Regions from separate parts of the Streptomyces sp. NPDC021356 genome, predicted to be linked through region 2. Evidence: riboswitches for the same ligand, from Rfam matches in the RefSeq annotation. Region 2 holds a riboswitch; the other holds the start of a gene.
What was found. A riboswitch is a leader RNA that binds a small molecule or an ion and turns the genes downstream of it on or off. The one in region 2 is predicted to bind thiamine pyrophosphate.
Positions count from the first base shown of each region.

Region 1: linked by a shared signal. The riboswitch ahead of thiO (glycine oxidase ThiO) and the one ahead of AB0G56_RS00060 (cytosine permease) in region 2 are both predicted to bind thiamine pyrophosphate.

Region 1 covers NZ_JBFACU010000002.1:338,219-345,356, reverse strand. The annotation lists gene pknB (Stk1 family PASTA domain-containing Ser/Thr kinase) at 1-1,408, opposite strand, end outside; gene AB0G56_RS03730 (thiazole synthase) at 2,007-2,801, opposite strand; gene thiS (sulfur carrier protein ThiS) at 2,805-3,017, opposite strand; gene thiO (glycine oxidase ThiO) at 3,014-4,180, opposite strand; TPP riboswitch at 4,178-4,289, opposite strand; gene AB0G56_RS03715 (hypothetical protein) at 4,342-4,683, shown strand; gene AB0G56_RS03710 (hypothetical protein) at 4,680-4,817, shown strand; gene AB0G56_RS03705 (FAD-dependent oxidoreductase) at 4,850-6,079, shown strand; gene AB0G56_RS03700 (Rv2175c family DNA-binding protein) at 6,159-6,524, shown strand; gene thiE (thiamine phosphate synthase) at 6,726-7,138, shown strand, end outside.
Region 2 covers NZ_JBFACU010000001.1:6,763-13,900, reverse strand. The annotation lists gene AB0G56_RS00080 (SpoIIE family protein phosphatase) at 1-617, shown strand, start outside; gene AB0G56_RS00075 (aldo/keto reductase) at 637-1,686, opposite strand; gene AB0G56_RS00070 (universal stress protein) at 1,894-2,334, shown strand; gene AB0G56_RS00065 (hypothetical protein) at 2,675-2,815, opposite strand; gene AB0G56_RS00060 (cytosine permease) at 3,116-4,555, opposite strand; TPP riboswitch at 4,545-4,639, opposite strand; gene AB0G56_RS00055 (DUF2891 domain-containing protein) at 4,667-5,686, opposite strand; gene pcp (pyroglutamyl-peptidase I) at 5,686-6,336, opposite strand; gene AB0G56_RS00045 (DUF979 domain-containing protein) at 6,399-7,138, opposite strand, start outside.

The DNA of each region.
Region 1 (7,138 bases), on a different contig from region 2:
TCTTCAGCAGGCCCTGGGCCGCGCCCAGCGGGCGGCCCTTCAGGTCCGGCACCTTCACGGTCTCCGGGCCGTCGGAGACGGTGAGGGTCACCCCGTCGTGGCTGCGGATCCGGGCGCCCGCGGCCGGGTCGGTGCTGATGACCGTGCCGCGCCTCACGGTGTCGCTGTAGGCGTGCTCGACGGCCTTGACGTCGAGACCGGCCTTCCCGAGCCGTGCCCGGGCCTGCGTCTCGGTCTTCGCCAGCAGCGGCGGCACCTTCGTGAACTGGCCGGAGTTGATGTACCACACGCCACCGCCGACACCGAGGACCAGCAGGACGGCGGCGACCACGGTCAGCACCAGCCGCCGGGGCCGCCGCCCCGGACGCCGGGCCGCGAGGGCCGCGGGCGCCTCCAGGCGGCTGGTGCGGTGGAGCGCGGCCCCGGTCGCGGCGGCCTCGTCGTCCTCGTCGACGGGCAGCGGGCGCGGCACCGTCAGCGCGCGCGGGATCACGCTCGTACGGTCCTGGGCGTTGTCGTGCCCGGCGCTGCGGGCCTGCGACGGCAGGGCGTCCAGCTGCTGCGCGGTGAGCGCCGCGCGGGCCTCGCGGACCCGGGCGAGCAGCGCCACCGCGTCGTGCGGGCGGACGTCCGGGGTGCGCGCGGTGGCCGCCGCGACCAGCTCGTCCAGCGCGAACGGCAGTCCGGGGACGGTGGCGGACGGGGCCGGCACGTCCTCGTGCAGGTGCTGGTACAGCACCTGGGCGGGGCTGTCGCCCTGGTGGGGCTTGCCACCGGTGAGCATCTCGTACAGCACGACACCGCACGCGTACACGTCGACCCGGGGATCGGCGGTGCCCTGCTTGATCTGCTCGGGGGCGAGGTAGGAGACGGTCCCGAGGACGGCGCCGGTGGTGCTGGTGACCGAGTCCACGGCCCGGACCAGTCCGAAGTCGGCGACCTTGACCCGGCCGTCGTCCCCTATCAGGACGTTCTCCGGCTTCATGTCCCGGTGCACGAACCCGGCGCGGTGCGCCGCGCCGAGCGCCGCGAGCACCGGCTCCAGGATGTCCAGCGCGGCCCGCGGCTGGAGCGCCCCGCGCTCGCGCAGCACGTCACGCAGCGTGCAGCCGGCGATGTACTCCATGGCCAGGTAGACGTACGACCCGTCGGTGCCCTGGTCGAAGACCTGCACCACGTTCGGGTGGTCCAGGCGGGCCACCGACTTGGCCTCCCGTATGAACCGCTCCACGAACGAACCGTCGGCCGCGAGCGCGGGGTGCATCACCTTGAGCGCGAGAACGCGGTCCAGGCGGGTGTCCAGGCCCCGGTAGACCGTGGCCATCCCGCCGACGGCGATCCGCGCGTCGACGCGATACCGGCCGTCGAGCACCTGCCCGACGAGAGGGTCCTGAAGGGTCGTATCCACGCAGGGGAGTCTACGAGCCGCCACGGACACCCGAGCCGCCTGGCGGGCCCGCACCCCGGGACTGCAGCCGAGCTGTGACGCTTCCCACGCGCGCGGGCGCCGAGCGGGGAGCGCACGCGGGGCGCACGGGCCTGGCCCGGGTCACGGGCGGGGCCCGGACGGGGATCACGGGTGGCCCGGCCGGGGCCTACGGAGGGCCACCGGGGTCCACGGGTGGCCCCACCGGGGTCCACGAGTGGCCTCGGCCTGGCTTCGTGCGTGGGCTCGGCCCCCCGGTTCGGCGGGCGTGCTCGCTCCGGGCCCTCGCGCTCCCCCGGCCGGGCTCCGGACCCGGGCCCGCTCCCATTCCGAGCGCGTGCGCGCTCCGGGCCCTCGGGCTCCCTCGGCCGGGCAGGACGCGGGCTCGGTCGGGGTACGGACGCGCCTCCGACCGTGCTTCGGGCAGGGGGCGCGTCCGTCTTCACGCGTGGGGCCGGCCCGGTTCCGCGGGCGGGCTGGCTCCAATCCCACCCGTGCCCTCGGCCGGGCTTCGGACGCGGGGTCGGGCCGGGCACGCACGCGGGCCCGGCCGGATTCCGGACGCGGGCCCCGCCCCGCTTCAGAAGGCCGGGCGTTCCGGGTCCAGGTCGGCCAGGCCGTCCGCCGGGGAGGACGCCTGGGCGAAGTGCCGCCGGGGGATGCGGCCCGCCAGCCGGGCCAGGCGACCGGCCGTCACCGCGTGCCGCATCGCCTCGGCCATGAGCGCCGGTTCCTGCGCCCGCGTCACCGCCGAGGCGAGCATCACGCCCGCGCAGCCCAGCTCCATGGCCAGCGCCGCGTCCGAGGCCGTGCCGGCGCCCGCGTCCAGGATCACCGGCACGCGCGCGTGCTCCACGATCAGCTGGAAGTTGTGCGGGTTGCGGATCCCGAGCCCGGACCCGATCGGCGAGCCCAGCGGCATGATCGCGGCGCAGCCGACGTCCTCCAGCTTCCGGGCGAGCACGGGGTCGTCGTTGGTGTAGGGCAGCACCGTGAAGCCGTCGTCGACCAGCGTCTCCGCCGCGTCCAGCAGTTCGATGGGGTCGGGCAGCAGCGTGCGCTCGTCGGCGATGACCTCCAGTTTGACCAGGTCGGTGCCGAGCGCCTCCCGGGCGAGGCGGGCGGTGAGGACCGCCTCGCCGGCCGTGAAGCAGCCCGCGGTGTTGGGCAGCACCCGGATGCCGAGCTTTTCCAGCACGGACAGCACGGAGCCGTGCACGGAAGGGTCCACCCGGCGCATCGCGACCGTGGTCAGCTCCGTGCCGGAGGCCACCAGCGACCGTTCGAGGACGTCCAGGCTGGGCGCACCGCCGGTGCCCATGATCAGCCGGGACGTGAAGGACGTACCACCGAGGACGAAGGGGTCGTCGGCCATGGGTCAGCCTCCTTGGACGGCGGTGAGGATTTCGACGCGGTCGCCCTCGGTCAGGGCGGTGGCGGGCCACCGGTCGCGCGGGACGACGGTCTCGTTGAGGGCGGCGGCCACCCCGGAGGGCGCCGCGGTCAGGGCCCGTACGACGGTGTCCAGGGCCGTGCCGGGCGCGAACTCGCGCGGCTCGCCGTTGACGGAGATGCGGACGGGGAGGGTCATGCGGACTGCTCCGTGAGGGCGGCGGCGCGAAAGCGCCGCGGGGTGAAGGGACGGGCCTCGTCCGGCAGCTCGCCGGTCGTCAGCACGTGGGCCATGACGTCACCGGTCACCGGCGTGAGCAGCACGCCGTTGCGGTAGTGGCCGGTCGCCACAAGGAGCCCGTCCAGACCGGTCGGGCCGAGCAGCGGCGCGTTGTCGGGGGAGCCGGGGCGCAGCCCGGCCCGGGTCTCGGTCAGCGGCAGCTCGGTGATGCCGGGCACCAGCTCGTGCGCGTCGCGCAGCAGCTCGTAGACGCCGCCCGCCGTCACCGTGGTGTCCCAGCCCAGCTCCTCGCTGGTGGCCCCGACGACCAGTTCGCCGCTGAGCCGCGGCACCAGGTAGAGGTGGCCGCCGCGCACCACGGCCCGCACCGTGCGGCTCAGGAACGGCGCGTACCGCTTCGGCACGGTCAGCCGCAGCACCTGCCCCTTCACCGGCCGCACCGGCGGCAGCAGCTCGTCCGGCACCCCCGCGAGGCGTCCGCTGAGGCTGCCGGCGGCCAGCACCACCTGCTCGGCGCCGAGCGCGGTGCCGTCGCGCAGCACGCAGCCCGTGGCCCGCTCCCGCTCGACGGTGAGCCGCTCGGCCCACGCGCGGTGGAAGACGACGCCCGTGCGCTCGCAGGCGGCCACCAGGGCGGCGGCCAGCCGCCGCGGGTCGATCTGGTGGTCGCCGTCCACCCGGAGCCCGCCGCGCACGCCCGGCGCGAGCATCGGCTCCAGGCGCCGGCACTCGCGCCCCGACAGCCATTCCGACTCCAGGCCGGAGCGCTGTTGCAGGGCGTGCAGTTCCCGCAGGTGGGCGCGGTCGTCGGCGTCCAGCGCCACGGCGAGCGTCCCGCACCTGCGGTAACCGAGGTCGAGGCCGGTCAGCTCGGTCAGCTCGGCCGCGAACGCCGGGTAGCGGCGGGCCGATGCCAGGTTCAGGCCGAGCAGGGTCTCCTCGCCGTAGTGCAGTTCCGTGACGGCGGCCAGCATCCCGGCCGCCACCTGCGCGGCACCGCCGCCCGGCTCCGGATCCACCACGGCCGTGGCCAGCCCGCTGCGGGCCGCGCGCCAGGCGGTCACGAGCCCGATGATCCCGCCCCCGACGACGAGGACGTCTGACGTACGTGGCAACGACATGGGCGTCCAGCCCCTCCCTTCGCCGGCATGACCCGGATCAGGTTCGTACGGTCGGAGGCCGCCAGCCTCCCTCTCAGCCCGGTGCGTCCGGGCTCCCGCGAGTGCTTGTACGGTGGCCACCCTAGCCCCTGGAGCAGCGCTTTTGTAAGGGAGCCTCCTGTATGCCGCCCTCGCTGGACGGTCTCGTCCTCGCCCCCGTCACCGACCAGGCCCCCGGCCAGGTGGGAACCCGCACCCGCTTCACCTACCACGAGCGGGGCGGTGAGATCTGGGCCGAGTACGCGGGCGGTGACGTCGTCCGCGGTCATCTGGTGGGCACCCGGGCGGGCGACCGGCTCGACTTCCGGTACGTCCAGCTCAAGCACGACGGCACCACCTCCTCGGGGCACTGCGTCTCGACGGTCGTCGAACTCCCCGACGGACGGGTGCGGTTGGAGGAGACGTGGGAGTGGGAGTCGCAGGCCGGGAGCGGCACGAGCGTGGTGGAACAGGTGGGCGGGTGACGTCCGCGGGCATGGCGTCGGCGGTGGTGGCGTCGGCGGCCGTGGCGTTCACGGGCGTGGCCCCGGGGGACGGGGCGTCGGCGGACGAGGCGTCGGCGGGCGTTGTGGAGCACGTCACTCCGCACGCCCCCTGACTGACAAAACGTCAGGTGACTATGGTGATCAGGTGAGCGAGCAGACGCAGGAACAGGGCACGGCCCAGCCGCGGCGCGTGGTCGTCGTCGGCGCGGGCATGGCCGGAGTGCAGACCGCGGTCGCCCTGCGCGAGCAGGGCTTCACCGGCACCGTCGTCCTGATCGGCGCCGAACCCCACCAGCCCTACGACCGGCCGCCGCTGTCCAAGGCCGTCCTGCTCGGCAAGGCCGAGGGGTCCGCCTTCGACGTCGACTTCGAGGCGCTCGGCCTGGAGCTGCGGCTCGGCTGCGAGGCCCTGGCCGTGCGCCTCGAAGCCCATGTGCTCGACACCTCCGAGGGACCCGTCCCGTACGACGTGCTGGTCCTCGCCACGGGCGCGGAGCCGATGCGGCTGCCCGGCGCCGAGGACGTCCCGGGCGTGCACCTGCTGCGCACCCTGGACGACGCCGAACGGCTGCGGCCGGTCCTCGCCGAGCAGCACGACGTCGTCGTGGTCGGCGCGGGCTGGATCGGCGCCGAGTTCGCCACGGCCGCCCGCGAGGCGGGCTGCGCCGTGACGGTCGTGGAGGCCGCCGACCGGCCGCTGGCGGGCGTCCTGCCCGCCGAGGTGGCCGCCCCGATGACCGCCTGGTACGCCGACAGCGGTACCGAGCTGCGCACCCACGCGCGCGTGGCGCGCGTCGAGCCCGGCGCGGTCGTGCTCGACGACGGGGCACGGCTGCCCGCGGGCGCCGTCGTCGTCGGCATCGGCGCCCGCCCCGCGACCGCCTGGCTGGCGGGCTCCGGCATCGAGCTGGGCGAGCGCGGAGAGGTGCTCGCCGACGACCACCTGCGCGCCGGCGCGGCGGACGTGTACGCGGTCGGCGACTGCGCCTCCTTCCCGTCGGGCCGGTACGGCGAGCGCCTGCTGGTCCACCACTGGGACAACGCGCTCCAGGGCCCGCGTACGGTCGCCGCCAACGTGATCGGCCTGACCCCGGCCGTCTACGACCCGGTGCCGTACTTCTGGTCCGAGCAGTTCGGCCGCTTCGTGCAGTACGCCGGACACCACACCTCGGCCGACACCACCGTCTGGCGCGGCGACCCCTCCGGCCCCGCCTGGACGGTCTGCTGGCTGCGCGGCAGCCGCCTGGTCGCCCTGTTGGCGGTAGGCCGGCCGCGGGATCTCGCGCAGGGCAGACGGCTCATCGAGGCGGGCGCGGCGATGGATCCCGCGCTGCTGGCCGACCCGTCACGGCCGCTGAAGGCGGCCACCGCCTAGCGAAGCGCACCGAACGGCCTCCGCCCAGGTGGGCGGGGTCGGCTTCCGAGTGTCAGTGGCAGATGGCACGCTTGGTTCCGTGACCGAGATTGACGCGAAGACCGATGCGCTCGTCCCCGCCTGGCTGACCCTGCCCGACATCGCCGAGAAGCTCGGCGTCGAGGTGACGCGTGTGCGGCAGCTGGTCAAGGAGGGCCAGCTCATCGCCGTACGCCGTGGTGAGAACCGCGCGCTGCACGTCCCCGCCGCCTTCATCGACGAGGACAAGGTCGTCAAGGGCCTGTCCGGGACCCTGACGCTCCTGCGGGACGACGGCTTCACGGTCGAAGAGATGATCGAGTGGCTCTTCACCCCCGACCCGACCCTGCCCGGCACCCCGGCCCAGGCCCTGAGCGAGAATCGCGGCACGGAGGTGAAGCGCCGCGCCCAGGCGCTCGCCGTCTGACCCCGGGCGCACTGACAGGGCGGCCCGCTGTCCGGGCCGCCCGCTGCCCGGACTGAACCATCCGTCCGGCGTACGGGCCGCGGTCGTTCCCGGCCGAGGCAGGCCGAGGCAGGCGCAGACCGGCCGAGACCGGCCCAGGCGCTCCGAAGCCGTGGCCCGTACGCCTTCGACACACCGCAACCGATCCCAGGGGGACCCCGTATGTCCGACACCGCCGCAGCCGCCGCCCGCGCCCGCCTGGCCGACGCGCGCCTGTACCTGTGCACGGACGCCCGCAGGGACCGGGGCGACCTGCCCGAGTTCCTCGACGCGGTCCTCGCGGGCGGCGTCGACATCGTGCAACTGCGCGACAAGGGCATGGAGGCCGGGGAGGAGCTGGAGCACCTGGAGGTGTTCGCCGACGCCTGCGCCCGCCACGGCAGACTGCTCGCGGTCAACGACCGCGCGGACGTCGCCCACGCCGCCCGCGCGGACGTGCTGCACCTGGGCCAGGGCGACCTGCCCGTCCCCGCGGCGCGCGCGATACTCGGCGACGACGTCCTGATCGGCCGCTCCACCCATGCCGAGTCCGAGGCCGCCGCTGCCGCCGAGCAGGACGGCGTCGACTACTTCTG
Region 2 (7,138 bases):
AGGTCGGCGGCGACTGGTACGACAGCTTCGTCCTGCCCGGCGGGGACACGGCCGTGGTCATCGGGGACGTCGCCGGGCACAACCTCGACGCGGCCATCACCATGAGCCAGTTGCGCAGCATGCTGCGCGGGATCGCCGTGGACCGCGAGGAACCTCCCGCGACGGTCCTGCGCCGCCTGGACACCGCGAACCACAGTTTCGACCGGGAGGCCACCGCCACCTGCGTCTACGGCCTGATCAAGGGCTCCGGACACGGCCCCTGGGAGCTGGTGCACTCCTCGGCCGGCCACCTGCCCCCGCTGCTGACCGTGCCGGACGGTCCCACCCGGTTCCTGGAGGGCGGCGCGGGCCTGCTGCTCGGCGTGGACCCCGGCCTGCCCCGTGCCGGGGCCTCGGACGCGATCCCGCCCCACGCGACGGTGCTGCTGTACACCGACGGCCTCGTCGAACGCCGCGGCGAGCCCCTGGACCACGCCCTGGACCGGTTGAGCCGGCACGCCGCGGCGCTGGCCCGCGAACCCCTCGACGTGTTCTGCGACGAACTCCTCATCAGGCTGGGCGCCGACAGCGAGGACGACATCGCCGTTCTCGCCGTCCGTCCCACGCCGCCCTCCTGAGGACGCCTGCCCAGAAGCCTCAGGCGGCGGAGCGGGAACCGGCCGGGCGGCGCCGGAGCGCCGGGTCCGTGAGGGACGGCGGGGTCCAGACGCCGTCCGGGTGGTACACGTCGGTCCCGGGCGGCACGATCTGGTCGATCCGGTCGAGCACCGCGTCCTCAAGCACCACGGACCGGCCCTTGAGCGTGGCGTGCAGCTGGTCCATCGTGCGCGGGCCGATGATCACCGAGGTGACCGCCGGATGCGCGAGCGGGAACGCGACGGCCAGCTCGGGCAGCGAACAGCCCACTTCGTCGGCCACGGCCACGAGCTGTTCGACCGCATCCAGTTTCGCGGCGGTGGTCGGCACCGACGGGTCGAAGCGGTCCGGGTGCAGCGCGGGGCGACCGCTGCTCAGATCGAGGTCCCGGTCCTTGCGGTAACGGCCGGTCAGGAAGCCGGAGGCGAGCGGGCTCCACGTCAGCACCCCCATGCCGAGGCGTTCGGCCACCGGCAGCACGTGCCGCTCGACGCCCCGGGCCAGCAGGGAGTAGGGCGGTTGTTCGGTCCAAAACCGCTGGAGTCCGCGGCGGCCGGCCACGTGGTGGGCGTCGACGATCTGGTCCGCGGGGAACGTGGAACAGCCGAACGCCCGTATCTTGCCCTGGCGCACGAGGTCGGTGAGGGCGGAGAGCGTCTCCTCGATGTCGGTCCTGTGGTCGGGCCGGTGCACCTGGTACAGGTCGATCCAGTCCGTGTCCAGCCGGCGCAGACTGTCCTCCACCTCGCGGACGATCCAACGCCGTGAGTTCCCACCGCTGTTGGGGCCGTCACCCATGGGGAAGTGCACCTTGGTGGCGAGCACCACGTCGTCGCGCCGGCCCTTGAGCGCCTTGCCGACGATCGTCTCCGACTCCCCGGCCGAGTACATGTCGGCGGTGTCGACGAAGTTGATCCCCTCGTCCAGCGCGGCGTGGATGATCCGGGCGCACTCCTCGTGGTCGGCGTTGCCGATGAACCCGAACATCATGGTGCCCAGGCAGTAGGGACTGACCTCGATGCCGGTACCGCCCAGAACGCGGTGGTGCATGGGGCTCTCCTCGGGTGTCGGTTCCTGGATGGCGCGACCCTACGAGTTGGAGCCCACTTCAAGGCAAGACCGGCGGCGGCACGCCTCGCGGAACAGATCCGCCCCCTCCGGTTGTTCACGCCGTTGCTTGATCACATCGCGCGGTGTCCGCGGGTCAGGTACTCCGGCACCACCTGGGCAACACCCACAGACAAGGAAGAGCACCTCATGTTCCACCGCGTTCTCGTCGCCGTCGACCCGAGCCCCGCCCGTCACTCCGTCGTCCGCCTCGCCGGTGACGTCGCCCGGCTGAACGGCGCCAAGGTCAGGGTGCTGCACGTCGCCCCCACCTCGGCCACCCTCGCCGCCGTGGTCCCCCTGGAGAACGAAGCGGAGGCCAAGGCCGTCCTCGACGAGGCCGTCACCGCGCTGCGGGACTCGGGCGTCGACGCCGAGGGCGCCGTGGCGGCCGGTCTGACCACCCAGATCGCCACGGCCATCTCCGCCGCCGCCGAGGAGTTCGGGGCCGACCTCCTGGTCCTCGGACACCATCACCGCGGCCCGCTCGAAGCCTTCGTCAGCCCCCGTGTCAGCGACGCCGTCGCCCACGCGGCCCGCATCGCCATCCTCCTCGCCCCCGAGGACACCACCGCCGCCGAGCAGGACTGACCGAAGGCCGTCCCGGCCGGGCGCGGCAGCGCCACCGGGCCGGCGGACAGGACCGGAGCGGGCGGGGCCGGGGTGGGGACCGCGCGGGCCGTTCCACTCGGGGGTGGGCACGTCCCTTCGACGGCCTCGGCCACCGGTGCTCTCGGGCACGTCCGGCGATGGGCAAGGCGGTATGAAGCGTTCGTCCGCGTCCGGCCGGGCGAAAAACCGCCGAACAACCGCCGGACAACGGAACGTCGCTCCGATCCACCTACGGAGCGACGTTCCGCTGTGTCGACGGGCGCTCGGGACACCGAGGGACTCACGGGTCGCGCGATGACCACCGGCCCGTCCCGGCGCGTCACGGTGTCGTCGGGGGTTCCGGTTCCGACGTCTCGTCGTCCGGCTCGCTCGCCCACCGGGACAGGAGTTCCTCGAAGGCGTCCATCCCCAGCAGGAGCAGCATCATCGCGATCGGCGTGCACAGTGCCACCACAACCATGGAGCCTCCCGAGGGGAGCACCGGCGGACTCTCTTCACCCGGCCCCGCGAGCCGCACGCGGCGAGGCACTACCCAGTGTGGGGCCGAACGGGGTACCGCGCACTTCGTTCAGTTCGGGCCGGCGCCGGCCGCGGCCTGCGGCGGACCGGCGACCGCGGCCGGCCGCAGGCGGGTCCCCTCCGCGCTGCCCGGCGCGGCGGTCATGACGCCGTGCCCAGCCCCGTCCCCGGTGTCGTGGTCATGGTGCCCATCTCCGGCGCCCCCGCCGGAGCGCCGCCCGCGGTGGTGGTACGGCTGCTCCTACCCTCGGACCCCGTCGCCGGCCGCCCCGTCCGCCGTACGCGGCCGCCGCAGTGCGCGCAACGGCGCGTACACGAGCAGGGCCGCCGCGAACGCCACCGGATAGGCGAGATCGGCGCCGTGCAGGGCCCGGGCGGCCGGGCCCGTGTACAGGCCGGTGTTCATGAACGGCACGGACACGGCGAAGGCGACGACGAACGCGGTGAGCGCCGGCCACCAGGACTGCGGGCGGTCCGTCTCCTGTGACAGCTCGACGGGGCGCCCGCCGCGGGCGCGGGCCCGGGCGGCCCAGTCGACGATCACGATGGCGACGAAGGCCGGGATCCAGTACCCGACGAACAGCAGCACGTTCTGGAAGCGCGCGGTGGTGTCGGCCGCGTGCATCCACAGCACCAGCGGGAACCCGAGGACCGCGGCGAGGGCGGCGGCCGGCGGCCGGGGCAGGCGTACGCCCATGGTCTGCAGGGCCAGCGACCCGCTGTAGTCGTTCATGGCGTTGCTGCACAGGGCCGAGAGCGCGATCGCCAGGAGCCCGAACGCGCCGAGCGCGCCCCCGCCGAGCAGCGTGTCGACGCCGTGGGCGGTCTGGTCGGTGAACTCGGCGGCGCCCCACAGGCCGAGCGCCTGCACCGCCACGAAGGACAGGCCGATGCCGAGCAGCGTGCACCAGAACATGCGCGGACGCGATGCCGTGCGGGGCAGGTAGCGGCTGAAGTCACTGGCGTAGGGGGCCCAGGACAGGGCGAGGCTCAGCGCGACGGTGCAGGTCAGGGCGAACGCCCCGGCCCGGTCGGCGCCGTGCACGGTGGCGGTCGCGGCCGGGTGGGCGCCGTGGACGAGCTTGGCGGCGAGGACGGCGAAGGCCGCGGCGAGCGCGAAGGTCATCACCGTCTGCAGCCGGTGGATCACCTCGTAGCCGAGCACACCCAGCGCGCCCTGGCCCGCCATCATCACCAGGACGCCCGCCCAGAACGGCCAGCCGCACAACTGGGCCAGCGCCTCCCCGCCGAACAGGCCGATCAGCGCGTCCCAGGCGATCGACGACAGCCACTGCAACACGCCCGGCACGGTGACGGCCCGGCCGAACGCCAGCCGGGCCAGGGGCATCTGCGCCGCCCCGGTCCGGCTTCCCCAGGTGCCCAGGTAGGCGGTGGGCACCGCGCCCAGCACGGTGCCGAGCACGACGGCGGCCAGGGCGGTGGTGAAGTCGAGCCCGAGCGTGGCACCCACGGTGCCGCTGAACACGCCGGTCATGGTCAGGTTGGGGGCGAACCAGACGGTGAACAGCCGCCCCGGGCCGCCGTAGCGGGTGTCCTCGGGCACCGGCGTGATCCCGCGTGCCTCCATCCGCAGATCACCGGGGGCCGTCGGCATCCGTCCGTCGAAGACGTGCCGCGGGCCGGCGGCGGCCGGCTCGGTGCGGGCATGCGGCAATGACATGTGACATCCCTCCGCCAGTCCTAACTGGTTCAGGTTCGACGGGTGTGATCTCAGCCCCGCGCAGGGGCACCCCGTGTCCAGGTACGGCCGCCAGGATAGCCCGGCCCGGTGTCAGGCCTCGCCGGGGTGGTCCCCGTCGAGCGCCAGCACGGCGAAGGTGGCCAGCCAGTGGTCGGTGGTGAAGTCGCCGCGCTCCACCGCGGGCAGGCCTGCCGCGAGGTGCGCCCTTGCCGCCTCGGCCAGGCGGGTGCGGACCGGACCGTCCGGCAGCGCCCCGGCGATCGAACGCAGCGCGGCGGCCCTGCTGAGGGCCAGGCCGAGCAGGTGGCCGATCTGCGGATCGGCGTGGTCGGAGACCACCGGCACGTCCAGCGACGGGCAGGACGCGCCCGAGCGCAGGGCGGGCAGGAACCGGTCGAGCCAGGAGGCGAACGCCTCCGGGGCGAGCACCCGGCGCATCGCGTCGGCCTCGGTCAGCGCGGGCGACAGGAAGTCCTGGCCCGACGGCTCCCAGTGGGCGGGAGCGTCGTGGTCGTCGGCGAACCAGGCCAGCAGACGTTCCCGTACGGCGTCGGCGGTCGGGGCGGACAGTTCCCCGGAGTCCAGGAGCAGACCGAGCGCGAAGGCGCTGTTGGGATGGTTGCCGTGGCGCACGGGATAGGTGGCCTTCGGGAGCCAGTCGGCGAGCAGCCGCTCGACGGCGGCGACGCCCGGTGCCAGGGCCTCGGCCCAGCGCGCGCCCGCCGCCCCCGAGTACGCCCGGCACTCGGCGGCCAGCGCCACCAGCCAGGCCCAGCCGTACGGCCGCTCGAAGGAGGGCCGGTCCAGGAGGTAGGCGGCTTCGGCGGCGATGTTCCGCGCGGTGAGGTGCCGGTCGAGCACGTTCACGTAGGGCGCGGTCTCGGCGAGCGCGGGTGTGCCGCCGTGTCGGCGCAGCACGCGCACGAGCAGCCAGTGCATGTGGACCGAGGAGTGCCAGTCGTAGGCGCCGTAGAAGGCCGGATGGAGGCTGTTCGGCCGCGTGTCCTCGGCGGCGGAGGTGACCAGGTGGGCGGGGAAGTTGGGGTACTCGCGGGTGATGTTGGCGAGGGCGAGCCGGGCGAAGGGCGTCGCGTAGGAGGTGAGCGGCATCAGTGGGTGGCCCCCTCGGTGATCTTCAGGTCCTGCTCCGTGGGCGTGCCGGCGGCGGCGACCAGCAGGGCGCGCAGCCCGCGGGCCACGGTGGCGGGCTCCAGGGCCGGGGCGGTGCCGTCGGTGACCTGCTCGGGCGCCCAGGGGACATGTACGAAACCGCCGCGGACGTGCGGGAACTCGGTGGCGATGAGGTGGCCGAGGCCGTACGCGACGTGGTTGCAGACGAACGTGCCCGCGGTGTGGGAGACGGCGGCCGGGACCCCGGCCCCGCGCACGGCGGCGACGCAGGCCTTGACGGGGAGGGAGGAGAAGTAGGCGGCGGGGCCGCCGGGGACGACCGGTTCGTCGACGGGCTGGGCTCCGGCGTTGTCGGGGATGCGTGCGTCGTCGATGTTGATGGCGACGCGTTCGACGGTGACGGCGGGCCGCCCGCCCGCCTGGCCCAGGCAGAGGACCAGCTCGGGGGCCGCCGCGCGGACGGCGTCCCGCAGCGCGTCCAGCGAGGTGGCGAAGACGCAGGGCAGTTCGGCGGCGGTGACCGTGAGTCCGGCGGGCGGTTCGGCGGCCAGGAGGCGGGCCGCCTGCCAGGACGGGTTCACGCTCTCGCCGCCGAAGGGGGCGAAGCCGGTGACGAGCACACGGGTCATGGGACTTCCTTCACGGGAACGACGGTGGGGCGGGCCGGGGCGGGCGGCGCGGGCCGGGTGGCTCAGAAGGCGAAGACCGCCATGATCACGGTGCAGCAGACCAGGAGCGGCAGCGCCGTCGGGATCTGCGCCTTGATCGGCCCGTACTGGTCCTTCAGTTCGAGCAGGGTGGCCGGGACGATGTTGAAGTTGGCGGCCATCGGCGTGCAGAGCGTGCCGGCGAAACCGGCCAGCATGCCGATCGCGAGGACGGCGGCCTCGTTGCCGTGCATCTGCTCGATGAGGATGGGCCAGCCGATCGCCGCCGTCATGACCGGGAAAGCGGCGAACGCGTTGCCCATGATCACGGTGAACAGGAACATGCCCAGGCAGTAGGCGATCACGGCGAGGTACTTCGAGTTGTCCGGCAGCACGTCGTTCACGATCTTGCCGACCTGGGTGCCGACGCCGGCCAGCGCGAAGATCGACCCGAGCACGGCGAGGAGCTGGGGCAGCAGCAGCGCGGAACCCATCGCCTCCAGCATGGAGCGGCCGGAGTGCAGCGGCACGGAGAGCTTCTTCTCGCCGGTGACCAGCATGCCGACGACGAGGGCGACGACGCATCCGACGCCGAGGCCGAGCAGCGTGGCCTTGCCCTTCTCGAACAGGCCGGAGTCGTCGAGCACGGAGGCGCAGACGATCGCGACCACCGGGATCGTCAGGGCGGGGATGAAGATCCTGCTGCCGAGCCGGGAGGCGGAGGCCTCGCGCTGCTCGGCGGTGGTGGTCACCGGCACGCCCTTGCCGAGGAAGTTGAACCCGG